Regions from separate parts of the Xenorhabdus aichiensis genome, predicted to be linked through region 1. Evidence: predicted binding sites of a transcription regulator. Region 1 holds the regulator's gene; each other region holds the start of a gene.
The links. The regulator PurR, encoded in region 1, represses purine synthesis genes. The targets are predictions, from matches to a motif close to CANGCAAACGTTTGCNTG.
Positions count from the first base shown of each region.

Region 2: a site for PurR is predicted at 1,541-1,558, ahead of PSI22_RS08435 (amino acid aminotransferase). Genes of this name have one in related genera too.
Region 3: a site for PurR is predicted at 1,868-1,885, ahead of purM (phosphoribosylformylglycinamidine cyclo-ligase). Genes of this name have one in related genera too.
Region 4: a site for PurR is predicted at 1,399-1,416, ahead of PSI22_RS13555 (NCS2 family permease). Genes of this name have one in related genera too.

Region 1 covers NZ_JAQRFO010000009.1:32,623-35,810, forward strand. Annotated here, with positions in the region: gene sodB (superoxide dismutase [Fe]) at 95-673, shown strand; gene purR (HTH-type transcriptional repressor PurR) at 1,151-2,176, shown strand; gene punR (DNA-binding transcriptional activator PunR) at 2,180-3,088, opposite strand.
Region 2 covers NZ_JAQRFO010000014.1:32,768-35,955, forward strand. Annotated here, with positions in the region: gene PSI22_RS08430 (porin) at 233-1,381, shown strand; gene PSI22_RS08435 (amino acid aminotransferase) at 1,626-2,816, shown strand; gene PSI22_RS08440 (MBL fold metallo-hydrolase) at 2,901-3,188, opposite strand, start outside.
Region 3 covers NZ_JAQRFO010000018.1:25,152-28,339, reverse strand. Annotated here, with positions in the region: gene purN (phosphoribosylglycinamide formyltransferase) at 99-737, opposite strand; gene purM (phosphoribosylformylglycinamidine cyclo-ligase) at 743-1,804, opposite strand; gene upp (uracil phosphoribosyltransferase) at 2,036-2,662, shown strand; partial or broken gene uraA (uracil permease) at 2,728-3,188, shown strand, end outside.
Region 4 covers NZ_JAQRFO010000029.1:27,642-30,829, forward strand. Annotated here, with positions in the region: gene PSI22_RS13555 (NCS2 family permease) at 1-1,343, opposite strand, end outside; gene PSI22_RS13560 (ArnT family glycosyltransferase) at 3,044-3,188, shown strand, end outside.

The DNA of each region.
Region 1 (3,188 bases):
ATGATAATAAGCTTGAATTTGCTCTGCCCATGGTTGTCACCTTGTTAACCATGGCTTGTAGAGCCAAAAACCCGATATTAAAAAGGAGCATGCAATGTCTTTTGAATTACCAGCATTACCTTATGCCAAAAATGCCCTGGAACCACACATTTCAGCAGAAACTCTGGAATATCATTACGGCAAACATCATAACGCCTACGTTGTGAACCTGAACAATCTGATTAAAGATACCGAATTTGCCGGAAAATCACTGGAAGAAATCATCAAGACATCCGAAGGCGGCATCTTCAATAACGCAGCACAAGTCTGGAATCATACTTTCTACTGGAATAGCCTGTCACCAAACGGTGGTGGTGAACCAACTGGAAAAGTGGCAGACGCTATTAACAGTGCTTTCGGCTCTTTTGCTGAATTCAAGCAGCAGTTTACTGATGCTGCCCTGAAAAATTTTGGTTCTGGTTGGACATGGCTAGTCAAGAAAGCTGACGGCAGCGTAGCTATCGTCAATACTTCCAATGCCGCAACTCCACTGACTGGTGAAGATAAACCTGTATTGACAGTTGATGTTTGGGAACACGCATATTACATCGATTACCGTAATGCGCGCCCTCAATATCTGGAGCATTTCTGGGCTCTGGTCAACTGGAAATTTGTTGAAGAAAATCTGGCTTAATGAGATAAACGCTCAAACCAGTTTGAAATAGTAAAGGGTAGACTTTCCCGATTCCATAAGTCTTGGATAACGAAAGTTTACCCTTAAAGCAAACAAAAGCAGGCAACGTTACACTTCAATTTTTTTCTAGACTAGGCAAAGACTTGCTAGAATAACAATCATTACTAATGCGCTACTGGCAGTCAATAATCCCAACTTCAGATCTGTATCCATAAACATCCTCAATGTGAAAATTAAGGTGCCGCAACACCATAAATTTTGAATGATTACTCACCCTATTACATAAAAAACATCATTTGACATTTAGTGCATATACTTTATAGCATCGATTATTACTTTCACTTTTGAGCTAGATCAGACAAAATTCAAGGTTTATCGCTAAGTTATTGCCAGCCTTCATCCTATATATAAATATACTGGCAAACGATTAACAAAGATCTATAAATTTAGACCATAAGGTCAGGAGTCTTTTTTATCATGGCAACGATTAAAGATGTGGCTAAACGCGCTGGTGTTTCAACCACAACCGTATCCCATGTTATCAATAAAACCCGTTTCGTCGCCGAAGATACAAAAATCGCAGTTTGGGCTGCCATTAAAGAACTAAACTATTCTCCCAGCGCCGTAGCCCGTAGTTTGAAGGTTAACCACACCAAATCCATTGGATTACTGGCAACTTCAAGCGAGGCACCTTATTTTGCCGAAATCATAGAATCCGTTGAAAATAGCTGCTATAGCAAAGGTTATACGTTGATTTTATGCAATTCTCACAACAATCTCGACAAGCAGAAAGCTTATCTCGCAATGCTCGCTCAAAAGCGTGTGGATGGTTTACTGGTAATGTGTTCAGAATATCCTGAACAACTTTTGGGCATGTTGGAAGATTATCGCAATATTCCCATGGTAGTCATGGACTGGGGCGAATCTAGAGGAGATTTCACCGATGCGATTATCGATAACGCCTTCCATGGTGGTTATTTGGCCGGTCGCTATCTTATTGAACGCGGTCACCGTGATATTGCTTCCATTCCTGGGCCACTAGCAAGAAATACAGGTGGCGGGCGTCATCAAGGTTTTCTCAAGGCACTGAAAGAGGCAAATATTGCCATTCGAAATGAGTGGATTGAGCAGGGCGATTTTGAGCCTGAATCTGGCTATCAAGCTATGTATAAGATCCTGAACCAGAAAAATCGCCCCACAGCCGTTTTCTGTGGTGGCGATGTGATGGCAATGGGGGCAATCTGTGCAGCCGATGAGCTAGGCTTACGTGTCCCTCAAGATATTTCCATCATTGGTTATGACAATATTCGTAACGCACGCTACTTCACGCCAGCGCTGACAACCATCCACCAACCTAAAGAACGTCTGGGGCAGATGGCCTTCTCGGCGTTACTGGACAGGATCATCAATAAGCGTGAAGATGCACAAACTATCGAAGTCCACCCGCGTCTTGTTGAGCGTCGATCTGTTGCAGATGGGCCTTTCATCGATTATCGCCGTTGACGATCAGTTCTCCTGCAGCCATTCAGCATTAAGTGTTTCACTATCTCCGAGATAATCAAGCAACCAGCTTAATGCGGGTGAATGGCTTTTTTGCGACCATGCCAAGCAACATGGGCTATCAGGCAATGGTTGTTCAAGCTCAAGTGCGATCAATTTTCCGCTGCGGATCAGTGGTAATGCACGATGCTTGGGCACCATTCCTACACACAGACCATCCATCAGGCAAGCCAACCCAATATCCCAATCAGGCACAATCAATCGCCGTTGATTATCCAAAGCCCATGTATCACGCTTGGGCAGGCTGCGAGAAGTATCTTCCAGGCACAAACTGGAATAAGCGCGCATCTGGTCGTCATTCAATTTTTCTGCTATCGAAACCAGTTCATGTGTAGGGCTGGCAACACATAACCACGGCATAAACCCCATATCCCTGAAACTATATCGTTCTCCAACCGGAGAAGCGCGTGTGGCGCCAATAGCGACATCAACCCGCCCATCCACCAATGCATCCCACACACCATTAAAAACTTCAGGATAGATAAACAACTCAATATCTGGAAAATGTCGATAAAAATCCAGAATAAGTTGGAGCGTTCGCTCAGGTTTTACAACTTGATCAACTGCAATACTGAACTGCCCTCGCCAACCATTAGCCACCTGCTGACATTGATGGCGAGTGTGATGCATTTTTTTGATAACAGAACGAGCTTCTTTAACAAAAATACCCCCCGCTTCCGTTAATTCTACATCACGGTGACGACGCTCAAATAAAGGTACAGCCAACCATTCTTCGAGTTGTTTTACCGTATAGCTGATAGCAGAAGGGACACGATGAAGCTCTGATGCAGCTGCACTGAAACTTCCTGTTCTGGCTACAGCATCAACAACTTCCAGCGAGTATTCAGACCACATATTTATTCCTTTCAATTTTTTTCATAACATGATGCAAATATTACCGTTTCACAAGTAAAAATCATGCCATATAGAATAAGCTTTATATCTCCTTATCAAT
Region 2 (3,188 bases), on a different contig from region 1:
TCAAACCATACGAAAAAAGTTCCCTAAAATTTACATTTTGAAATATCTATTTACAAATTGTTACCAATTATTCGATTTTGTAGCATTTTGAGGGTAGATAAAATTCATTACCAATGGAACACTGGTCGCCGACTAATAAGACACTCAATGTCCATAAATAGTTCCAAAAATTTTTAGTGTTCTATTTCTGGTAGTGGCCGGTGTCAACATAACACCAATGAGGGTAATAATAATGAAACGCAATCTTCTTGCAGTGGTAATCCCAGCTCTGCTGGTCGCTGGTACAGCTAACGCGGCTGAAGTCTATAACAAAGACGGCAACAAAATCGACGTTTACGGTAAAGTAGACGTTCGTCATATGTTCGGTAAGTCTAAAGACTACAAAGCAGACAAAGAACATGGTGATGATTCCCGTGCACGTCTGGGCGTTAAAGGCGAAACTCAGATCAATGATCAGCTGACTGGCTTTGGTCGTTATGAAACCGAATGGAAATCTAACAACACCGAAGCATCAGGCAGCACTTATAAAACTCGTCTGGCGTACGCTGGTCTGAAATTTGCCAACTATGGTTCACTGGATTACGGCCGTAACTACGGTGTAGTTTATGATACTGCTGCATGGACTGACGTTCTGCCTCTGTTTGGTGGCGATTCCATGGCTCAAACTGACAACTACATGACCGGTCGTTCTACTGGCCTGTTAACTTATCGTAACAATGACTTCTTCGGTCTGGTTGATGGCCTGAACTTTGCTCTGCAATATCAAACCAAAAACCACGAAAATACCATCAACGAGCGTAAGCGTTTAGAAGCTAACGGTGATGGCTACGGTCTGTCTACTTCTTATGATGTCGGTTACGGTATCACTCTGGGTGCTGGTTATTCAAACTCTGCGCGTGCTAAAGACCAGAAAGTCTCTGAAGCATCAGGTAAACGTGCTGAAGCATGGGATATCGGTGCAAAATATGATGCCAATAACGTTTATCTGGCAGCTTTGTACGGTGAAACCCGTAACATGACCAGATTTGGCGCAGATAAAAGCACGCTCGGCAAAAACATCGCTAACAAAACTCAGAACGTTGAATTAGTTGCCCAGTATTATTTCTCTGACTTCGGTCTGAAACCATCTCTGGCTTATGTTCAGTCTAAAGGTAAAGACCTGAATGATGATGCTGGTATTGACAATTCAAATGGTAAAAAATACTCTAGCAACCACGACCTGATGAAATACGTTTCTATCGGTACTTACTACTACTTCAACAAAAACCTGTCTACTTTCGTTGATTACAAAATCAACCTGTTGAACAAAAATGAGTTCACTAGAGACGCAGGTATCAGCACTGACAACGTATTCGGTGTAGGTCTGACTTACCAGTTCTAATTACAGTTGATGAATTGTTTAGCTCAAAGTTAAACAGAACCATCTCTGAAAAGCAGCGCTTAGGCGCTGCTTTTTTACGTTTTACTTTACTGTTTTTTATGACATTTTCTTCACTCCGTAAACTACTTCACAAGATTGTCTTCTTTTTGCTACAAATTGTTGGCAAACGAGTGCCTTGAGGTTACCCTGAGCGGTGTATAACTTATTTTTTGGGCTTAACTCTCCGAGTCTTGGAATCAAAAAAATGTTTGAAAAAATTACAGCAGCACCTGCCGACCCTATTCTTGGTTTAGCGGATAGCTTTAAAGCTGATCCTCGTGAAAATAAAATCAATCTGGGTATCGGTGTTTACAAAGACGAAACTGGTAAAACCCCTGTCCTGACCACCGTTAAAAAAGCAGAAAAGTTCCTGCTGGAAAACGAAACCACCAAAAATTATCTGGCGATTAGTGGGTTACCTGAATTTGGCCGCGTCACTCAGGAACTGCTCTTCGGCAACACCAGCGCTATCATTACTGACAAACGTGCCCGTACGGTACAAAGCCCAGGCGGAACCGGTGCACTACGCACTGCTGCTGATTTTATTGCTAAACAGACCAATGCAAAACGTGTCTGGATCAGTAATCCAACATGGCCAAACCATAAAGGCGTTTTCTCTAGCGCTGGGTTAGAAATCCGCGAGTACCAATATTACAATGCAGAAAAACACGCTCTGGATTTTGATGGCATGCTGGCTAGCCTGTCTGAAGCTCAAGCGGGTGATGTTGTTCTGCTTCACGGTTGCTGTCATAACCCAACCGGTATCGATCCAACGGCTGAACAGTGGCAGAAACTGGCAGATTTATCTGCGGCAAACGGCTGGCTGCCCGTGTTTGATTTCGCTTATCAGGGTTTTGCCAGAAGTTTGGATGAAGATGCAGAAGGCCTGCGTATTTTTACCAAAAACCATAATGAACTGATCGTTGCCAGCTCTTACTCCAAAAACTTTGGCCTGTACAATGAGCGTGTAGGTGCCTGCACCATCGTTGCAACTGACAGCGATACCGCAGAAAGAGCATTCAGTCAGGCGAAATCTATTGTTCGTACTAACTACTCTAACCCACCAGCACACGGCGCTTCTGTTGTTACTACAATTCTGTCCAATGACGAACTGAAAGCAGAATGGATCCAAGAACTGGCGACTATGCGTGAACGCATTCGTCGTATGCGCCAGCTGTTTGTGAACACCTTGCAGGAAAAGGGTGCGAAACAAGACTTTAGCTTTATTATTAGCCAAAATGGTATGTTTTCATTCAGCGGTCTGACTAAAGAACAAGTTGACCGTCTGCGTGAAGAATTCGGTATTTATGCGGTCAGCTCTGGGCGCATTAACGTAGCGGGCTTAACACTGGAGAACATGGTTCCTCTGTGTGAAGCTATTGTTGCAGTACTCTAGTTTTTCTGAGTACCAAGATCTCCCTCAATCACAAAGCCGCTGAAAAAGCGGCTTTTATCTTCCGAACAATTAAAAACGCATCAATCAATCTTGCAGGAATGGATTAGTTTTACGTTCATGACCCAATGTTGACATCGGCCCATGTCCGGGAATAAAGTGGAAATCATCACCTAATGGAATTACTTTTTCTTTAATGGATTGAATCAAATCATCATAATTACCACCCGGAAAATCCGTACGGCCAATACTGCCCTTAAACAACACATCTCCCATTGAGATTAATTTATCGGTATGATTAACAAAGATGATATGCCCTGGTGTATGCCCTGGGCAATACAAAACAGAGAATTCGATATTACCAATCTGCAATGT
Region 3 (3,188 bases), on a different contig from region 1:
GAAATGATGACTTACAGCAAAGTATCATCTTAACGCGTCTTACCTTAACACGTTTCGTCTTAACACAATGCTGTAAGTTTGCGGTCTAGCAATATAGATTATTCTGAGGCGTAACCCTGCTGTGGCAGTGCTTTGCCATCCAGTATTGCTATATTATCGCTCATGCTCAGGCGCCCATCTAAGAACCAGCCAATGACCAGCGGATAGATATCATGCTCTTGAGCCTGAACTCTCCCGATAACATCCTCTTCCTGATCTTCCCCAAAAATCGGCACCTTAGCCTGTAAAATAACGGGACCACCGTCAAGCTCTTCGGTAACAAAATGGACGGAAGTGCCATGTTCTTGATCACCATTCTCAATGGCTTTGCGGTGAGTATGCAGGCCGGGGTATTTGGGCAGCAGAGAAGGATGTATATTGAGCATGCGCCCACGGTAGTGCTGCACAAAATCAGGCGATAGTATTCTCATGTAGCCCGCTAAAACCACTAAATCTGGCTGATATTGATCAATGGCTGTGAGCAGGGCGCAATCATAAGCAGTGCGATCTGGGAACGCTTGCGGATTGAGGAAATGGGCGGGAATATCTGCTTGTTCTGCACGTTGCAGGCCATAGGCATTGGCGTTATTACTGAATACCGCACAGATATGCCCATTAATCCGGTTTTGCTGGCTGGCGTCTATAATGGATTGAAGATTGCTGCCATTACCGGAAACCAAGACGACAATTTTTTTCATGGTTTTCATTCGCTGATGATAACTTGTTGCTCGTTGGTGTTCAGTTCAGTATTGGTGTCAAATTCGGTAATAGTACCAATCTGCCAAGCGTTTTCACCTGCCGCGTTCAGCCATTCAACCGCTTGTTCTACCTGAGATTGTGGCAGAGCGATGATCATGCCTACTCCGCAGTTAAATGTGCGATACATCTCGTGATTGCTGACATTGCCTGCCTGCTGCAACCACGTAAAGATAGCTGGCCATTGCCAACTGGAGGCATTGATTCTGGCCTGCATATTTTCCGGTAGAACGCGGGGAATATTTTCCCAGAAGCCGCCGCCAGTCAGATGGGCAATGGCGTGGATCTCGAACTGTTCAATCAGTTCAAGAACAGGCTTGACATAAATTCGGGTTGGGATGAGCAAATGATCTGCCAGCGATTTGCCTTCAAGCTCTGTTGTTTCCGGATTGGTCTGGCTAACGTCAAGGATTTTACGGATCAATGAATAACCATTGGAATGTGGTCCACTGGATGCCAGTGCAATTAGCGCATCACCCACTTGAACTTGGCTGCCATCAATGATCTCTGATTTTTCCACTACGCCGACACAGAAACCTGCCACATCGTAATCTTCGCCATGATACATGCCCGGCATCTCGGCGGTTTCACCACCGACCAGGGCACAGCCAGACTGTTTGCAACCTTCGGCAATACCAGTAATGACACTGGCTGCGGTATCAACATCCAGTTTGCCTGTTGCATAGTAATCAAGGAAGAAAAGTGGTTCGGCTCCCTGAACAACCAGATCATTGACACACATGGCGACCAAATCAACCCCGATGGTATCGTGGCGTTTCAGATCCATAGCCAGACGCAGCTTGGTGCCAACGCCATCTGTACCGGAAACTAAGATAGGTTCACGATATTTCTGTGGCAGCGCACATAGTGCCCCGAAACCGCCTAATCCCCCCATCACTTCAGGGCGACGGGTTTGTTTCACGACACCTTTGATACGATTGACTAAGGTATTGCCAGCATCAATATCGACACCAGCATCTTTATAGCTAAGAGAGGTTTTGTTGGTCACTGCGTAGCCCCCAGGCGGTTGCATTTGAATGAATAAAACAGAACGGCGGCAATTCTAACAGTCTAAGCAAACGTTTGCGATAGCTTTATGCAGGTTTCCTGCCAGACAAAAATAAAAGGAAAAATGCTTATGCTTGATAAAAATCAATGGATTGATAGTGGCTCGGTGTCGAAAAGGAGGTATAATCCCGCGATTTTTTTATCTGCCGGCTATATACAGTAGGAGAAATTCATGAAGATCGTTGAAGTTCAACACCCATTAGTTAAACATAAACTCGGCCTGATGCGAGCTCATGATATAAGCACTAAGCGCTTTCGTGAATTGGCCTCAGAAGTGGGTAGTCTTCTGACATATGAAGCAACTGCTGATTTAGAAGTAGAAAAAGTGACCATTGAAGGATGGTGTGGTCCGGTAGAGATAGACCAGATTAAAGGGAAGAAAATTACCGTGGTTCCTATCCTGCGTGCCGGTTTGGGTATGATGGATGGCGTATTGGAAAATATTCCAAGTGCTCGGATCAGTGTTGTCGGTGTTTATCGTGACGAAGAAACGTTCGAACCTGTACCTTATTTTCAGAAACTGGTTTCTGATATTAGTGAGCGCATGGCTTTGGTTGTTGATCCGATGCTGGCGACCGGCGGTTCTATGATTGCTACGATTGATCTGCTGAAAAAGGCAGGATGCCCTGTGATTAAGGTATTGGTTTTGGTTGCTGCGCCAGAAGGGGTTGCCGCACTGGCGAAGGCCCATCCTGATGTCGAACTGTATACTGCCTCGATTGACGAATGTCTGAATGAGCATGGATATATTGTTCCTGGCCTGGGGGATGCGGGCGATAAGATATTCGGTACTAAATAACATTTAGCCGGCTGAAAAGCCGGCTTTTTTTGGTTTCTAGCAAGGTAACATAGAGGATATAAATAATGACCCGCCGTACTATTGGGGTAGACGAAAGGCCATCACTGATACAGACCATTCCCTTGAGTTTACAGCACTTGTTTGCCATGTTTGGTGCAACTGTTTTGGTTCCCATCTTATTTAAAGTGAATCCTGCCACCATTCTGCTGTTCAATGGTATTGGAACATTGCTGTATCTATTTATCTGTAAAGGGAAAATTCCGGCTTATTTAGGCTCCAGTTTTGCATTTATTTCGCCGGTACTTTTGTTGTTGCCTCTGGGCTATGAACTGGCTCTGGGTGGGTTTATTGTTTGTGGACTGTTGTTTTGTCTGGTTTCGTTGATTGTCAAAATTGCAGGGCGGGGCTGGATCAATGTGATATTTCCGCCAGCGGCAATGGGGGCAATTGTTGCTGTCATTGGTCTGGAGTTGGCAGGGGTTGCAGCAGATATGGCGGGTTTGCGTCCAGCCGCTGGGGCTGAAGT
Region 4 (3,188 bases), on a different contig from region 1:
ATAGCCCAATTTCCGGCATAAAATATCACTAGCACGATAGCAATGATCACCGTACCGATATTCAGTTTACGCCATTCACCAGAGAAAACTCGCCCGACAACCAACGCACTGAACCCTAGCATGATACCGGTGACGATATTACAAGTCAGTACAATAAACACCGCACACAGTAATCCTGACATAGCCTCGACAGAATCATCGAAATTCAGCTTCCGTACGTTGCTCAACATCAGTAGCCCGACATACATCAAAGCGGGAGCTGTCGCATAGGCCGGAACCAGGTACGACAACGGAGAAAGGAATAAAATCAGCAGGAACAGAATACCCACAACCGCTGCGGTTAAACCTGTCTTACCTCCAGCGGCAGTACCCGCAGCGGATTCAATATAGACAGCAGCGGGAGAAGACCCAATCGCGCCTGCAAAGATACTGCTTACGGAATCGGCCGTCAGTGCTTTGCCTCCATTGATAATCTGGCCGCCTTTATCCAACAGGTTAGCTTGCCCTGCTACGGCTCGAATTGTCCCTGTAGCATCAAATATCGCTGTCATCACCAACGCCAAGACACTCGGCAACACCACCGGCTGCAAAGCCCCCATAATATCCATGCTAAACATCAGAGACAGCCCATCTTCTCCCAGCGTTGGCAGTTTAAACAATCCTTGATATTTCACTGCGGGATCGAAAATCAGGCCAATAATTGAGATGACGATAATGACCAACAAAATACCACCGGGTACTTTCTTCCTTTCCAGACCAATAATCGCCGCCAGGCCTAATAGTGCCATTATCACGGGAAATGCAGTCAATGAGCCAAAAGCAACCGGTAAACCGGCATGAGGGTTTTTAATCACCATCCCCACACCATTTGCCGCAATCAGCAACAGAAACAACCCGATACCAATACCGGTTCCATGAGCAATTCCCATTGGCATATTGCGCAAGATCCAAGCCCGAATCCCCGTCACTGAAATCACCGTAAACAGGCATCCCATCAGGAAAACGGCACCCAGCGCCACGGGAATACTCACCTGCTGGCCTAAAACCAGACTAAACGCCGTAAATGCGGTCAGCGAGATTGCACAGCCAATCGCCATCGGCAGGTTAACCCACAATCCCATCAATAATGAGCCAATACCCGTCACCAAACATACAGAAATAAAGACCGCTGTATGAGGAAATCCGGCTTGCCCCAGCATGCCCGGCACAACGATAACGGAATAGACCATCGCCAGAAATGTCGTCAATCCAGCCAAAATTTCCTGACGTACCGTCGTTCCGCGTTCAGTAATCTTAAAATACTTATCGAGTTTGCATTGAGTTGGTGCCTGCATGCCAGACATGTCTTTCCCCTGCCATTATGTTGAATTTTTAACGCTATCGCTCTCCACTCCACCCAACGAAAACGATTACGTCATAAGATATTTAAAATCAGTGCTGTACTCATTAGTGCAGCCACTTCTATACGCAATCGTTTGGCTTTTCAGGTAAAAAAATGGAGAGAGAATTTGAGGCGAATGATTATCCAGTGAATAAGGGATGAGAATCAAGAGATAATCATAAAATTTGTTGTGGGTAATCTCCGTATGTACGGAGAACACATATCGATTCTTAAAACCGACAATACCCAAATCGGTTTATCTCCGTATGTACGGAGAACACGTAATGCGTCAAAACCTTCGGCGGCAATTAACCGGTTTATCTCCGTATGTACGGAGAACACGGATTGCATCATCAGGAAACGCTGCGCGGGATCGGTTTATCTCCGTATGTACGGAGAACACTCGAACGTACTCTATATCATTAATTTTTAATGAGGTTTATCTCCGTATGTACGGAGAACACTCTAAAAGTATCTATTTGTTTTAAAATCTCTTTTTAAGAGCCTAAAACTCTACCAACTTTTAAAGAGCTAAACTAGCTATTAAACATAGCCTAAAAACCAGAAAAAATCGCCCACAATTTTGTCAAAATTCATATTTAATCGAAAAACACTCTTTCATATAAATATATAAATATATAAATATATAAATATATAAATATATAAATATATAAATATATAAATATATAAATATATCATAAGCATAATTTGAATATTAATTAAAAAAACAAAATATAGATTAATATTATTAAAATATGGGTAACTTTAAAAAATAACTTTACTTATTATAGATAACATTGATTATACACATATTAATATAAATAATATTATTTATTATTAAAGAAATTAGTTTAATATAAAAAATACAAATATGACCAACTTTCTATTTACAACAATAATTTATATAGAATAATATGCAAATATAATATTAACTTCATCTCTCAATGAGATTTATTTCAATAAAACCTCAACAAGAAAAATACACTATAACAACTATTATCTTGAGTAATAGTTATAAATGAAAATTATTTGCAATAAATTCAATAAGAAACAATATTCTCTTATCATAAAACCATTCTATATACGCACAAAACATCAAACTAAATAATATAAAACACTATTGCATTAATCCATCGAATCCATTATTGTCTAATATTTGACATTTAAACACTGAATAGCCGTTCAATTTAATTAATTTATATTTCTTAACTTTGGTAATTAATGATGAATAATATTCATAGATTTTCGAACACAGATATCAAGGCATTATTCCTATTTGTGGCATTCATGTTACTTTATCTATTGCCGGGAATTTATAGTCATACTCCTTGGAAACAGGATGAAAATTATAGTTTTGGTATGATCCAGACAATGTATGAAACAGGTAATTGGCTAGTCCCCATCAATGCCGGTGAACCTTTCATGGAAAAGCCCCCGCTATATTATTGGACAGCCACTACATTTACTCATTTATTGTCTCAATGGCTGCCTATGTATGACGCCGCAAGAACAGCCACTTTATTTTTCTCCATAATTAATTTTTCATTCTTCATTCTTCTGGCTCGCCGTGCATTTGATGTACAGAATTTCACCAATAGTCGCATATGGATCGCCTTTGCACTGTATGCCTGTGCTCCTGGGATCGTTCGTCATAGCCACGATATGTTCACCGATACCGCTTTGATTACAGGCACGACGATTGGGTTATATGGTTTATTGGGGTTGATTAAAAACGAAAAAAAACGCTATTCCATATTATGGCTGGCTATTGGCACAGCTATCACAATGTTATCAAAAGGGGTGTTCA